DNA from 2 places in the Peribacillus sp. FSL P2-0133 genome. Region 2 is predicted to be linked to the other one. Evidence: riboswitches for the same ligand, from Rfam matches in the RefSeq annotation. Region 2 holds a riboswitch; the other holds the start of a gene.
What was found. Region 2 has a riboswitch for S-adenosylmethionine ahead of MKY17_RS26050 (O-acetylhomoserine aminocarboxypropyltransferase/cysteine synthase family protein). Riboswitches for the same ligand answer to the same signal wherever they lie in the genome.

Region 1 (4,215 bases), 610 kb from region 2:
TAAAAAAGCAGATTTTATCACCATTTACCCTTATGACAAAGAACACCTGCAGCCGTTGAGTGAAGCCTATTCGCACCTGCTTTATGCAGCACGCGGAAATGATGTATGTGATGTATACATCGATGGCAAGATGGTCGTGAAAGAAAGGCGCTGCTTAACGATCGATGAAGAAAAAGTAATCGCCGAAACGAATCGTCTGCAAGGTACCCTATCACGATAACACTGATGGGAAACAAACGAATGCACAGAAAAAGGAGCTGCCATTTGCAGCTCCTTTTTTTATGGACTCAATGATGCAGATGGGCTGTGGGAGTGATGTAGGACGGAATGATCTTTTTTGAGGCCCTTATTATTCGGTTTTAGTAAGGAATAGTTCGCATCGAATGGCAGTCAAAAAGGAATTACCGCAAGTATTGTGGAATAAATTGTTCTTAACACTTAGAAATCCGTCGTGAGTCCAGTTTCTTGGAAATATGGAAACAAAGTAAGCCAGTTAAAAATATTAATAAGAAAATAGGTATGGCAAAAACGGTTAAAAACGAAAAAAAGAAAAAAATGCTGCTGACCGCAAATATTAACCAACTGGTAATCAGCAAGCAACTGGATAAAAAATCTTTGACAGCATGGATCATAGAATCACCACCGTATGAAAATCGACGTATTAATTATACACCATTTTCCTAATTTGTTACTTGGAGGGAAAAGGAGGGCGAGATGAATGGAAAGTGAATCTTCGTTGTTAAAAGAGCATCTGTATGAGCTGGAGGAGAAATTGTTAAAAACTGAAGTCCGTACATCACCAGAAGAGCTTTCATTATTATTGAAAGATGATTTCCTTGAGTTCGGCAGTTCGGGTAACATATGGTCTAAAAGCGATTTTTTGGGGCAAGAGGGAGCCGGAGCGGTGAAAATGACACTAAGTCAATTTGATATGCATCCATTGTCTGAGGATACCGTGTTAACTACGTACCGGATTTTTGATGAAGATAAAGAGGAACATACCTTAAGGAGTTCAATCTGGAAATGTACGAATGGAAGGTGGCAAATGTTTTTTCATCAAGGCACAAAAACGAAAGGGCCCAGTTAAGCCTATTATTTATGAAAAAAAATATCATAAAAATGCGTAAGTAAAATTAGGTTTGCTTGCTTAAAAACTATTTTACTAAAATGATAGAGGTGAATGAAGTTGATCTTTCGTACCATTGATACGGACAAAGATAAAGATATTATCATTAAATTCAGGAAAGATTCCTATGTTGTAAGTTTTGGATCTGAAGATGGTTTTGGAGATGAAAATACATATCTGCAACGAATGAAAGAACGGGTCCGCAAATTTCCGGATGGACAGGTGATCATTGAAAAGGACCAAGAACCGATTGGACAAATGGAACTTCAAATTCGTGAGTATGAAGGAACGGAGATTGGCTATGTGAATCTTTTTTATCTTATTCCCGATTACCGCAGTAAAGGCCTTGGCAAGGAATTGGTTCGCTACGCAGAAAACTTTTTCAGGCAATTTAATGTATCCGAATATCATTTAAGGGTTTCTCCGGAAAATGGAAGGGCGATTCGTTTATATACGAAATCAGGCATGATGAAGATAAGGGAAGAAAATGAAAAATACCCTGTATGGAGAATGAGTAAAACATTATAAAAACGAAATAAAATTATATTAATATAATTTATAGAGCGTCAATTCACTATACTATGAAAATGTTTAGAACGAAAAAAATATGGTTGACTTTAGAGAAATTAGAATATATAGTGAAGGACATAATTAAATATAACGTTAATTCTTATCAAGAGATGTGGAGGGACTTGGCCCTATGATACCTCGGCAGCGGGTTTTTACTTTTGTAAAAATACTGTGCTAATTCCAACGGACGAAAGTTTGAAAGATAAGAAGGAGCTTTTCTTAGATAATTAATTTAAGAGTTTACTCTTTTTTATGTCTAAAAGAGGCCTCTTCTGTCTGATGACGGAAGAGGCCTCTTTTGTTTATTCAAAATGTATATGGTTATTTGGATTATTGGTGCATTTACTCGTAAATTCCAAAAATTTAACCCTAACATTATGAAACTTTGCAAAGCTCTTCTCTGGATAATGAATTCGTACAAATAAACAGCATGGGGGGAGATTGGATGATTGAGTTTCAAAATGTCAAAAAGGTTTATCAAACAAAGAAACAGACTGTCGAGGCTTTGAAGGGCATTAATTTGACGGTTGAAAAGGGGGATATATTCGGTGTAGTCGGTTATAGCGGGGCCGGGAAGAGTACGTTGATCAGGTTGGTCAATTTGCTTGAACATCCTTCAGATGGTTCGGTGATTGTTGGGGGCAAGGATTTAACCAAATTGAACGCGAAGGAATTGCGGGCAGAAAAGAAAAAAATCGGGATGATCTTTCAGCATTTCAATTTGCTAAACTCAAAGACCGTTTTTGATAATATCGCCATGCCGCTGATTTTATCGGGAACCCCTGGTAAAGAAATCAAAAAGCGGGTAGGCGAGCTGTTGGAGTTCGTTGGCTTATCAAGCAAAGCAAAGAGTTATCCGGAACAATTATCCGGCGGTCAAAAGCAGCGGATCGGCATTGCGAGAGCATTGGCTACAAATCCATCGATCTTATTGTGTGATGAAGCTACATCGGCATTGGATCCACAAACAACGAGTGCTGTTCTGCAGCTCTTAAAGAAAATCAATAAAGAATACAATATTACCATTCTGCTAATCACTCATGAGATGTCTGTCATCAGGGAAATTTGCAATAAGGTAGCGGTCATGGAGGGCGGATGCGTCGTTGAACAAGGTTCGGTTTTCGAAGTGTTTGCGAAGCCGCAAACGGATATTGCAAAAAACTTCGTGAGAACGGTCATACATGACGAAATTCCACAAAGTTTCCTAAAAAGCATAGGGTCCCATATCCCGATTATTTGGAAAATTAATTTTATTGGGACTACTTCGGGTACTCCTTTACTTTCAACCATCTCGAAGAAATATGATGTTCATTTAAGTGTCTTATCAGCCAATATTTCTGAAATTCAGGAAACGCCTTTCGGGAATTTGATCATCGAAGTGACCGGGAACAAAAATGAGGTGGACAAGGCTTATCAATATATTAAAGATGAGGGGATTCTCGTCCAGGAGGTGCAGATAAATGGGTAATACGCTTTGGGGAATGGAAATAACGGCAGATCAGCTGTCGACAGCTTTCGGTGACACACTTTATATGGTAGCCATCTCATTGGTATTTTCCGGATTGATTGGGCTTCCGCTCGGTATCCTGCTTGTCATTACAAGAAAGGGTCACATCCTGGAGAATAAATGGGTCTTTAATGTATTGAACCCGATCATCAATATATTGCGGTCGGTTCCTTTCATCATCTTGCTTGTAGCACTTATTCCGTTTACAAGAATGATTGTAGGCAGTGCAATCGGAACGAATGCGGCCATTGTTCCGCTAATCTTTTACGCGGCTCCTTATATCGCCAGGCTTGTGGAGAACTCCCTGTTGGAAGTGGACAAAGGGATCATCGAGGCAGCTCAGGCGATGGGGGCGACGACATGGCAAATCATTTATCGCTTTTTGATTCCCGAGGGACTCAGTTCGTTGATCCTTACATTTACAACAGCGACAATCGGGCTTGTTGGATCTACGGCCATGGCAGGTGCCGTCGGTGCAGGCGGGGTCGGAGATTTAGCTTTGGCTTACGGTTATCAAAGGTTTGATACGATGACGATGATCGTCACAGTGGCGGCGCTCGTGATCATCGTTCAATTATTGCAATCCACCGGGAATTTTGTTTCAAGAAAAATCAGAAGAAGATAAAAATAACAGGAGGTAGGAGAAATGAAGAAAATCTTATTAACGATCATAGTATTGGCATTGGCCATCGTGTCTGCAGCATGCGGGAAAGAAGAAGGTGCATCAGGCGGTTCGGATGATGTGAAAACAGTAAAAGTCGGTGTCAGCAGCGGGGATACAAGAACATGGGAATACATTGTCGACATAGCGAAAGAGGAAGGGCTTAATATCGAACTGGTCACTTTCAATGATTATATCCAACCGAACCTTGCTTTAAGTGAAGGTGAAATTGATGCTAATTCATTCCAAACGGTCGCTTACTTCGATGAATTCGTTCAAGATCAAAATCTAAAATTAGAGGCCATCGGGTCGACTGTCATTGCGCCTATGGGCCTTTATTCGAAAAAACAT
Region 2 (4,215 bases):
ATCCAAGGCAGATGTCGCTTCATCACACAGCAGCACTTTAGGGTTATTTGCCAGAGCCCTGGCTATTCCCACCCTTTGCTTTTGCCCTCCGCTTAATTGTGAAGGATAGGCCTTTTCCCTGCCTTCCAGTCCGACTAACTTGATCAATTCGTTCACACGCTTGGTCCGTTCAGTTTTAGAAACTCCTGCAATTTCCAATGGGAAAGAAATATTTTCCTGAACGGTCCTTGACCATAATAGATTGAAATGTTGGAAAATCATGCTGATTTCTTGACGGGCCTTACGGAGCTGAGCCCCTTTAATTTTTGAAATTTCCTTCTCAGCCACCACAACGGATCCCTCTGTAGGAGTTTCCAATCCATTGAGCATTCTGATCAAAGTACTTTTCCCCGCTCCACTGTATCCGATGATACCGAAAATCTCACCTTTATTTATTTCAACATTCACATTATTTACAGCCTTGATCGTCTCACTGTTTCCTTTTCCTGTTCGGAACAGCTTACTGACTTTCGTCAATGTAATCATTAATCCTCACCTCTTTTATCCAATAAAACCTATGAACTTAGTTGATTTCTCTACATTATTAGTCTGTTTCTCATATCATGCACATGTTTTCCCCATTAAAACAGAAAAAACCTTTCTGCATGAGCAGAAAGGCAGGTGAAGAAACAGGCCTTTCTCTCATCTTCCAAAGTAATTAAACTTTGTGTGAATTGGCACCTTTCCAAGGAAATCTCCTTGTCGGTTGCCGGGTTTCATCGGGCACATCCCTCCACCTCTCTTGATAAGAGCTAATATATAGAATATTTGTACATCATTAAGTTCTTTAGTATGGAGAAATTTTATCATAGATAAAAAAGGAGCGCAATGTATATTATTTCTAGTTCAAGAATGAACAGGAACTTTGGTTAAAGCGTTTTGGAAGTCAAGGAAACGATATTCGTCGCATTTTCAATTGCCTGCTCCAAATCTTCTATTAAGTCGTCTACATTTTCAATCCCGATGGATAAACGGACTTGATCGGCGCGCACACCCGCTTTCGCAAGACCCGCCTCATTCAATTGTTGATGGGTCGTACTGGCTGGGTGGATGATCAAGCTCTTCGCATCCCCTACATTCGCCACATGGGACCATAATTCCACCGAATTGATAAGTTTTGCCCCAGCTTCGCGATTACCTTGTATTCCAAACGTCACGACAGATCCGGCTCCCTTAGGTAAATATTTATCTGCAAGGGCTTTATCGGGATGATCCTCATCACCAGGATGCGAAACCCAAGTCACGGCAGGATGGTTTTTTAAATATTTAATGACAGACTTGGTGTTTGATAGATGCTCTTTCATCCTTACATGCAGCGTTTCAAGTCCAAGCGTAAACTGGAATGCACTTTGGGCACTTAGCGCAGGGCCTAAGTCTCGAAGTAACTGAACTCGGGCTTTCGTTATGAATGCGGCAGGTCCTACTGCCTCGGCGTATACAAGACCGTCGTAGCTTGGGTCAGGCTCCGTGAAGCCAGGGTAGTTTGGCGAGTTCCAATCGAACTTCCCTCCATCCACGATGACACCGCCTAGTGTCGTTCCATTTCCCAGAAGCCATTTTGTAGCGGAATGGATGACGATGTCCGCGCCAAAATCAATTGGTCTGCAAAGATACGGTGTCGCAAAGGTATTATCAATGATTAAAGGTATGCCGGCTTCATGGGCGATTTTCGCTACCGCTTCAATGTCAAGCACCCTCAAACTTGGATTACCGATCGTTTCGGCAAAAATGGCTTTAGTTCTTGGCGTAATCGCCCTTTTGAAATTTTCAGGGTCATCGGGAGAAACGAACTTCACTTTGATCCCATACTTGGGAAGAGTATTTTCAAAAAGGTTATACGTACCGCCATATAATGTAGAGGCTGAAACAATCTCGTCACCTGCAGCGGCAATGTTCAGGATTGAAAGTGAGATGGCAGCCATTCCGCTTGCTGTTGCCAACCCGCCGATACCGCCTTCCAATAAGGCCATTCTTTCCTCAAAAACGCTGACCGTGGGATTATGAAGCCGTGTATATATATAGCCATTCTCCTTTAGGCCAAATAAATTCGCTGCATGGTCGGTGTCTTTGAACAAGTATGCATTGCTTTGGTAAATAGGAACTGCACGTGCACCTGTTTCATCAGCTTGCAGACCGCCATGAACACTCAATGTTTCGAAACGCAACTTTTTCCCTGACATATGATTTCACCTTTTTCTATGGATTTAGTTGGAATTATATGATATCTGGCCTTTTATAAACAAAAAAACCACTTCAACAAGAAGAGGTCTCAAGAACACACCTCATCTACCAGAGCCAACACTCTGCTGGAATTAGCACCGTATATAAAATTTATACCGGTTGCCGGGCTTCGTCGGGCCAGTCCCTCCGCCACTCTTGATAAGAACTATTAAATTCTGCCATTACTTAATTCAAAATATAGCATTTTAGAATAAATCAGTCAATAAATTATTAGAATATTCTTTATTTAATTCCGATCTCGCATTCGAATGTCCGCAACAAAGAAACCAACCACGGTTCTGATTGGTTTCTTAGCTGATTTCCTTAAGCAATCCGTACAAATAAGGAACGGATTGAAAGGCATATATTTTTTTGTGCAGCTTTCCTTTTTTGAAAAGCAATAAACAAGGCACACTTTCGATTTCATATGATTCGGCAATTGCATGGACATAGTTCATATTCATTTTGCCTGCCTTCAATTCCGGAAACAGCTCCAAGGATATCGTCAGCATCTTGGATGCAACCTGACAAGTGCCGCATAAAGGCGTATATAAATATAAGCAAAAGGTTTCCCCATTTTCAACAGCAAGCTTACACTCTTCTTCTTTCCATTCCTGCATCAATTAGTCGTTCACCCTTTGACTTAAAAATTTCATTTTCACATTCATATTGGCAGATAGTAGCACAGTTGCGATATGATGTTCGGGTGAGCTTTCCACTTCTTTGTACATTTTATTAATATACAGGTGGTTCGCTTCCGGCATTTCCCTTCGGAACTGCTTCCGCAGCTTTTCTCCTGATTCATCTGCGTCAAAAAGGAGATAAACATCACGATCCATCAATTCATCCACTAATTCATCCAGCTTAGTTAATGATATGGTCCCATTCGTACATCTTATTTCCACATCTTCATTTAAAACGGAGGCAACTTTTCTTCTATCGGAACTGCCTTCTACAATGATCACTTTATCGAATTCGCCCCACTCCATGTCATCACTCCATCTCACGAATTATGTGCGCAACTGCCACTGTACAAAATGAAAAAGAGAGCAGGCCTTTTCAGTCCCCCCTCTCCTTCTATTTAACCGTTGATTAAACTCTCATACTCTTCAGCGCTCATCAAGTTTTCAATATCACTGCTATTAGATGGTTCAAGCACGACCATCCATGCCTTTTCATAAGGAGACTCATTTACATATTCAGGGTTGTCACTTAAATCTTCGTTTACTTCAACAACCTTGCCACTGATAGGTGCATAAAGCTCAGAAACGGTCTTAACGGATTCAACACTTCCAAATGGTTCGTTCGCTTTCAATTCATCGCCGATTTCCGGAAGCTCAACGAATACGATGTCCCCAAGCTCGGACTGTGCGAAAGCTGTAATCCCAATGCGCACTGTTCCATCTTCCGTTTTGACCCATTCATGTTCTTTAGTGTAACGAAGTTCTTTTGGTGTTGTTGTCATTATTAACCCTCCATATGTACATCTTATTTTATCTATTACATTATAAGGTAGATTGTTCGTTTAAGTAAGGAATTAACCAAATATTTTGTGAAATTTCAGTTCCAAACCTGTTCGAATTGCTCTTCTTTGAAACCTACCGTCACTTTGTTGCCATCTGTAACAATCGGCCTTTTCAGAAGCATGCCATCCGTGGACAATATATCAAGCATTTCTGCTTCAGAAGCTTCTTTCAGCTTATCCTTTAAGCCCAGCTCCCGATATTTTTGACCGCTAGTATTGAAAAACTTCTTCAATTCCAAATTGCTGATTTTATATAGTTGTTCAATTTCTGTTCGCGAAGGCGGATTTTCCGCTATATGGATCGCTTCATATTGCAGTTCATGATTATCCAGCCACTTCTTCGCGTTACGGCATGTGCCGCATTTTGGGTACCAATATAATGTTAAGCCCATCATTTCACCACCTATCAATAGAATACCCGTTTTCAGCAA

Region 1: it holds a riboswitch for S-adenosylmethionine, as region 2 does, so the genes downstream of both, MKY17_RS22905 (methionine ABC transporter ATP-binding protein) here and MKY17_RS26050 (O-acetylhomoserine aminocarboxypropyltransferase/cysteine synthase family protein) in region 2, are expected to answer to the same signal.

What each region holds. Positions count from the first base shown of each region.
Region 1 is NZ_CP150254.1:4,760,827-4,765,041, reverse strand. It holds gene MKY17_RS22925 (amidohydrolase family protein) at 1-220, shown strand, start outside; gene MKY17_RS22920 (hypothetical protein) at 466-684, shown strand; gene MKY17_RS22915 (DUF4440 domain-containing protein) at 719-1,087, shown strand; gene MKY17_RS22910 (GNAT family N-acetyltransferase) at 1,187-1,654, shown strand; SAM riboswitch class I at 1,794-1,905, shown strand; gene MKY17_RS22905 (methionine ABC transporter ATP-binding protein) at 2,142-3,164, shown strand; gene MKY17_RS22900 (methionine ABC transporter permease) at 3,178-3,828, shown strand; gene MKY17_RS22895 (MetQ/NlpA family ABC transporter substrate-binding protein) at 3,850-4,215, shown strand, end outside.
Region 2 is NZ_CP150254.1:5,371,724-5,375,938, forward strand. It holds gene MKY17_RS26045 (methionine ABC transporter ATP-binding protein) at 1-525, opposite strand, end outside; SAM riboswitch class I at 679-791, opposite strand; gene MKY17_RS26050 (O-acetylhomoserine aminocarboxypropyltransferase/cysteine synthase family protein) at 909-2,219, opposite strand; SAM riboswitch class I at 2,319-2,425, opposite strand; gene MKY17_RS26055 (thioredoxin family protein) at 2,571-2,879, opposite strand; gene MKY17_RS26060 (toprim domain-containing protein) at 2,883-3,248, opposite strand; gene gcvH (glycine cleavage system protein GcvH) at 3,341-3,724, opposite strand; gene MKY17_RS26070 (arsenate reductase family protein) at 3,820-4,176, opposite strand.